2 regions of the Streptomyces sp. NPDC088553 genome follow, and region 2 is predicted to be linked to the other one. Evidence: predicted binding sites of a transcription regulator. Region 2 holds the regulator's gene; the other holds the start of a gene.
What was found. Region 2 encodes HrcA, which represses chaperone genes, less so after heat shock. Its sites were predicted from a motif close to TTNGCACTCNGNNNNNCNGAGTGCNAA; they were not measured.
Positions count from the first base shown of each region.

Region 1: a site for HrcA is predicted at 1,721-1,747, ahead of groL (chaperonin GroEL). Genes of this name have one in related genera too.

Region 1 is NZ_JBIVMG010000005.1:134,573-137,976, forward strand. It holds gene thrC (threonine synthase) at 1-621, shown strand, start outside; gene ACIP8Z_RS17350 (MoaD/ThiS family protein) at 636-914, shown strand; gene ACIP8Z_RS17355 (cold-shock protein) at 1,323-1,526, shown strand; gene groL (chaperonin GroEL) at 1,914-3,404, shown strand, end outside.
Region 2 is NZ_JBIVMG010000004.1:319,134-322,537, reverse strand. It holds gene ACIP8Z_RS14590 (DUF3097 domain-containing protein) at 1-330, opposite strand, end outside; gene ACIP8Z_RS14585 (MBL fold metallo-hydrolase) at 341-1,069, opposite strand; gene hrcA (heat-inducible transcriptional repressor HrcA) at 1,218-2,237, shown strand; gene dnaJ (molecular chaperone DnaJ) at 2,238-3,374, shown strand.

The DNA of each region.
Region 1 (3,404 bases), on a different contig from region 2:
AACCTCCGCCCGTACTACGGCGAGGGCTCCAAGACGCTGGCGTACGAGATCTGCGAGCAGCTCGGCTGGGTCATCCCCGACCAGCTCGTCATCCCGATCGCCTCCGGCTCCCAGCTCACGAAGATCGACAAGGGTCTCCAGGAGCTCATCAAGCTCGGCCTCGTCGAGGACAAGCCGTACAAGATCTTCGGCGCCCAGGCCGAGGGCTGCTCCCCGGTGTCGGTGGCCTTCAAGGCCGGCCACGACGTCGTACGGCCCCAGAAGCCGAACACGATCGCCAAGTCGCTCGCGATCGGCAACCCGGCCGACGGCCCGTACGTCCTCGACATCGCCCGCCGCACCGGCGGCGCCGTGGAGGACGTGAACGACGAGCAGGTCGTGGACGCGATCAAGCTCCTCGCGCAGACCGAGGGCATCTTCGCCGAGACCGCGGGCGGCGTGACCGTCGGCGTCACGAGGAAGCTCGTCGAGAACGGGCTGATCGACCCGAACCTCACCACCGTCGTCCTCAACACCGGCGACGGACTCAAGACCCTGGACGCGGTGGCCGACACCTCTCAGGCGACCGTCACCATCCGCCCGAGCCTGGACGCGTTCCGCGACGCCGGCCTGGCCCTCTGAAAGGTTTCGAAGACATGGCCGTGAACGTCCGCATCCCCACCATCCTCCGCACCTACACGGGCGGGCAGTCCGAGGTCCAGGCCGAGGGCGCGACCCTCGCCGAGGTCATTGCGGACCTGGAGAAGAACCACACGGGCATCGCCGCCCGGGTCCTGGACGACCAGGGCAAGCTGCGCCGCTTCGTCAACGTCTACGTGAACGACGACGACGTGCGCTTCGAGCAGGGCCTGGAGACGGCCACCCCGGCCGGCGCCGGCGTCTCGATCATCCCGGCCGTCGCCGGAGGCTGCTGAGCCCCTCACGGCTCGCCGCTTGTCCCGTCTTTCTTGAATTGCCCCTTCCGCGCCATAAAGCGGAAGGGGCAATTCTGCATGGTTGGGCGCGGTAGAGTTGGGGAAGTCCCCTCCGCTGCTCATGCCGGGCGCATATGAGAATGCGTCCCCGCACGACAAGAAGCAGCCAAAGTGCGTGCGCGTTGTGTACCTTCTGCACGCTTTGCCGGGCCCGAATTGCCCGGTAAATCAAGGGAATCTCCCCAATTCGCCTTTCCGTGGCGCCCAGAATTCTCAGTCGATTGACCTGTTGCAGAGGGCAGTTGGGCAGATACATTCAGCCGCGGTCGACGCGTTCCGGCGCAGGGTCTGACCCGGGTTCCGCGAAGTGCGGGTCCCGCGCAAGGGCCAGTAATAGGGGAGTTAGGCATGGCTCAGGGCACCGTCAAGTGGTTCAACGCGGAGAAGGGCTACGGCTTCATCGCGGTCGACGGTGGTGCGGATGTTTTCGTCCACTACAGCGCGATCCAGATGGATGGCTACCGCAGCCTCGAAGAGGGACAGCGAGTCGAGTTCGAGATCTCGCAGGGCCAGAAGGGTCCGCAGGCGGACATGGTCAAGCTCGCCGTCTGAGCGCGGCGCGATCGGCCACCGACGCAACGCCGTCGAGGGGTCCGCATCCCTGAGGGGATGCGGACCCCTCACGCGTTCCCGGCCGCCTTCCGAGCGGGTTCCGCGCCCGTTCCATGCGCGTCCCGAGCCCGTTCCGCGCCCCTCTCGCGCCCCTCCCGTGACCCCCCGCCCCGCATCCCGATCATCGAGAGTCGCTTGCACTCTCATAGGGCGAGTGCTAATCATTGGCGTTAGCACTCGGAAGGTGAGAGTGCTACGAGGATCGGGCAGACGAGGCCGCCGGCCGGGTGGGGCAAGGAACCACGCGGAGCTGCGGAGGCCGTCCGTCGCGGGCGTCGGCGCGGTCCTGGAGCGTTATCCACCCCATGTCCGGGAGGACCACTTCACATGGCCAAGATCATCGCGTTCGACGAGGAGGCCCGGCGCGGTCTCGAGCGCGGCATGAACCAGCTCGCTGACGCCGTCAAGGTCACCCTCGGCCCCAAGGGTCGCAACGTCGTCCTCGAGAAGAAGTGGGGCGCCCCCACGATCACCAACGATGGTGTCTCCATCGCCAAGGAGATCGAGCTCGAGGACCCGTACGAGAAGATCGGCGCCGAGCTGGTCAAGGAAGTCGCCAAGAAGACGGACGACGTCGCCGGCGACGGTACGACCACCGCCACCGTTCTCGCCCAGGCGCTCGTCCGCGAGGGCCTGCGCAACGTGGCCGCCGGTGCCAACCCGATGGCCCTCAAGCGCGGTATCGAGAAGGCCGTCGAGGCCGTCTCCGGCGCCCTGCTCGAGCAGGCGAAGGATGTCGAGACCAAGGAGCAGATCGCTTCCACGGCCTCCATCTCCGCCGCCGACACCCAGATCGGCGAGCTCATCGCCGAGGCGATGGACAAGGTCGGCAAGGAAGGCGTCATCACCGTCGAGGAGTCCCAGACCTTCGGTCTGGAGCTGGAGCTCACCGAGGGCATGCGCTTCGACAAGGGCTACATCTCGGCGTACTTCGCCACCGACATGGAGCGTATGGAGGCGTCGCTCGACGACCCGTACCTCCTGATCGTCAACTCCAAGATCTCCTCCGTGAAGGACCTGCTCCCGCTCCTGGAGAAGGTCATGCAGTCGGGCAAGCCGCTGCTGATCATCGCCGAGGACGTCGAGGGCGAGGCCCTGTCGACCCTGGTCGTCAACAAGATCCGCGGCACCTTCAAGTCCGTCGCGGTCAAGGCCCCGGGCTTCGGCGACCGTCGCAAGGCCATGCTGAACGACATCGCCATCCTCACCGGCGGCACGGTCATCTCCGAGGAGGTCGGCCTGAAGCTGGAGAACGCGGGCCTCGACCTGCTGGGCCGCGCCCGCAAGGTCGTCATCACCAAGGACGAGACCACCATCGTCGACGGTGCCGGTGACAGCGAGCAGGTCGCCGGTCGCGTGAACCAGATCCGCGCCGAGATCGAGAACAGCGACTCGGACTACGACCGCGAGAAGCTGCAGGAGCGCCTGGCGAAGCTCGCCGGCGGTGTCGCGGTCATCAAGGCCGGTGCCGCGACCGAGGTCGAGCTCAAGGAGCGCAAGCACCGCATCGAGGACGCCGTTCGCAACGCGAAGGCGGCCGTCGAGGAGGGCATCGTCGCCGGCGGTGGCGTGGCCCTGCTCCAGGCTTCCTCGGTCTTCGAGAAGCTCGAGGCCGACCTCACGGGTGACGAGGCCACGGGCGCGAACATCGTGAAGCTGGCCCTTGAGGCCCCGCTGAAGCAGATCGCGGTCAACGCCGGTCTCGAGGGCGGCGTCGTGGCGGAGAAGGTCCGCAACCTGCCCGTCGGCCACGGCCTCAACGCCGCGACCAACGAGTACGTCGACCTCATCGCCGAGGGCATCATCGACCCGGCGAAG
Region 2 (3,404 bases):
GTAGATCCGGCCCGCGCGCGCCACGCGGGCCCGCGCCCCCGGGACCGCCACCGAGCCCGACGCCGTACGGGTGGGGCGGGCGGGACCGGCCGACGGGCGGATCAGCGTCACCACCCGGCCCTCCAGGAGGAAGCCGCGCGGATCCAGCGGGAACACGCGGTGCTTGCCGAAGCGGTCCTCCAGGGTCACCGTGCCCGCCTCGCAGCGGATCACCGCCCCGCAGAAGCCCGTCGTGACCTCCTCGACGACCAGATCACGGTCGGCCGGAACCTCGGGAACGGGCGCCGAGCGCTTCCAAGGGGGCGTCAGGTCGGGGTTGTAGCTGCGCATTCGGGCGACGTTATGCGACGGAGAAGCGCGTTGCCAGTTCCTCCCGTTGGAGTCGTACGAACGTGGCGTCCACCACCGCCCCGTGCCCCGGCACGTACACCGCGTCCTCGCCGCCGAGCCGCAGCAGCCGGTCGAGCGCGTCCGGCCAGCGGGAGGGGATCGCGTCCGGGCCCGCCTGCGGTTCGCCCGACTCCTCGACCAGGTCGCCGCAGAAGACCACCTCGCGCTCACCCGGCACCAGGAGCACCAGGTCGTGGCCCGTGTGGCCGGGGCCGACGTTCGCCAGGAGGACCTGCCGGCCGCCCAGGTCGAGCGTCCACTCGCCGGAGACCACGTGCCGCGGGGCCACCAGGACGTCCACCGCCTCCGCCGCCGCCGTCTCGTCGAGCCCGTGCCGTACCGCGTCCGCGCGCAGCGCCTCCCGGTCCCGCACCCGGCCGAGGAGCTCGTCCGAGCCCACCGCGCCGAAGACCTCCGCGCCCGAGAACGCCGCCGTGCCGAGAACGTGGTCGAAATGGGGGTGGCTCAATGCGATGTGCGTCACTCTGCGGCCGCCCGTGAGGTCCGCGATCCGGGTCCGCAGCTCGGCGCCCTCCGCGAGCGAGGAGCCCGTGTCGTACAGCAGCACCGCCCGTTCACCCAGTACCAGTCCGACCGTGGCGTCCCACCCGGGCAGCCGTCGCCGGCCCACCCCGTCCGCGAGCCGCTCCCATCCGTACGCTTCCCAATCCACGTCCATGCGGCGACGCTAACCGGTGGAGGCGTCGCCACCTTGCCAGGAGCGACGCCCGCCGCCGTACACTGGCCGGGGGATCGCTGGCACTCGAACAGGGCGAGTGCCAAAAGCGGAGCAACCGGAACGACGACGACAGCTGGAGGTGCGCACGATGCTCAGCGAACGCAGACTCGAGGTCCTGCGCGCCATCGTCCAGGACTACGTCGGGACGGAGGAGCCCGTCGGCTCCAAGGCGCTCACCGAGCGCCACAAGCTCGGCGTATCGCCCGCCACCGTGCGCAACGACATGGCCGTCCTGGAGGAGGAGGGCTTCATCGCCCAGCCCCACACCAGCGCCGGCCGCATCCCGACCGACAAGGGCTACCGCCTCTTCGTCGACCGGCTCGCCGGCGTCAAGCCGCTGTCGACGCCCGAGCGCCGGGCCATCCACAACTTCCTCGACGGCGCGGTCGACCTGGACGACGTCGTCGGCCGTACGGTCCGGCTGCTCGCCCAGCTGACCCGTCAGGTCGCCGTCGTCCAGTACCCCTCGCTGACCCGCTCGACCGTCCGGCACGTGGAGCTGCTCTCGCTGGCCCCCGCCCGCCTGATGCTGGTGCTCATCACGGACACCGGCCGCGTCGAGCAGCGGGTCATCGACTGCCCCGCGCCGTTCGGCGAGACCTCGCTCGCCGACCTGCGGGCCCGGCTCAACAGCCGGGTCGTCGGCCGCCGGTTCGCCGACGTGCCGCAGCTGGTGCAGGACCTCCCCGAGTCGTTCGAGGAGCCCGAGGACCGCGCCACGGTCTCGACCGTGCTCGCGACCCTCCTCGAAACCCTCGTCGAGGAGCACGAGGAGCGGCTGATGATCGGCGGCACCGCCAATCTCACCCGCTTCGGACACGACTTCCCCCTGATGATCAGGCCCGTCCTCGAGGCTCTGGAGGAGCAGGTCGTGCTCCTCAAGCTGCTCGGCGAGGCCAAGGAATCGGGCATGACCGTACGCATCGGGCACGAGAACGCCCACGAGGGGCTGAGCTCCACGTCCGTCGTCTCGGTCGGCTACGGTTCGGGCGGCGAGGCAGTCGCCAAACTCGGCGTGGTCGGACCGACCCGCATGGACTACCCCGGAACGATGGGAGCGGTACGCGCAGTGGCACGTTACGTCGGACAGATCCTGGCGGAGTCGTAAGTGGCCACGGACTACTACGCCGTACTCGGCGTGCGCCGCGACGCTTCCCAGGACGAGATCAAGAAGGCCTTCCGGAGGCTCGCGCGCGAGCTGCACCCGGACGTGAATCCCGATCCGAAGACGCAGGAGCGCTTCAAGGAGATCAACGCCGCCTACGAGGTCCTCTCGGACCCGCAGAAGAAGCAGGTCTACGACCTGGGTGGCGACCCGCTCTCGGCCTCCGGCGGAGGCGGCGCGGGCGGCTTCGGGGCCGGTGGCTTCGGCAACTTCTCCGACATCATGGACGCCTTCTTCGGCACGTCCCAGCAGCGCGGCCCGCGCTCGCGGACCCGCCGCGGCCAGGACGCCATGATCCGTCTGGAGATCGACCTCAACGAGGCGGCCTTCGGCACCACCAAGGACATCCAGGTCGACACGGCCGTCGTCTGTACGACCTGCTCGGGCGAGGGCGCCGCACCCGGCACCTCCGCGCAGACCTGTGACATGTGCCGCGGCCGCGGTGAGGTCTCGCAGGTCACCCGGTCCTTCCTGGGCCAGGTCATGACCTCGCGCCCCTGCCCGCAGTGCCAGGGCTTCGGCACCGTCGTCCCGACCCCGTGCCCCGAGTGCGCGGGCGACGGCCGGGTCCGGTCCCGCCGCACCCTCACGGTGAAGATCCCGGCCGGTGTCGACAACGGCACCCGGATCCAGCTCGCGGGCGAGGGCGAGGTCGGCCCCGGCGGCGGCCCCGCCGGCGACCTGTACGTCGAGATCCACGAGACCCCGCACGAGACCTTCCAGCGGCGCGGCGACGACCTGCACTGCACGGTCACCCTCCCGATGACGGCGGCGGCCCTCGGCACCAAGGTGCAGCTGCAGACCCTCGACGGCCTGGAGGAGATCGACGTAAGGCCGGGCACCCAGTCCGGCCAGTCGATCCCGCTGCACGGCCGGGGCGTCACGCATCTGCGCGGCAACGGCCGGGGCGACCTGATCGTGCACGTCGAGGTGCAGACCCCGGGCAAGCTCGACGCGGAGCAGGAACGCCTCCTGCGCGAACTGGCCAAGCTGCGCGGCGAGGAGCGGCCCACGGGGCAGTTCCAGCCGGGACAGCAGGGGCTGTTCTCGCGGCTGAAGGACGCGTTCAACGGGCGGTAGGCAGCGCCGGTATCTGTTGTACGGAAAGGG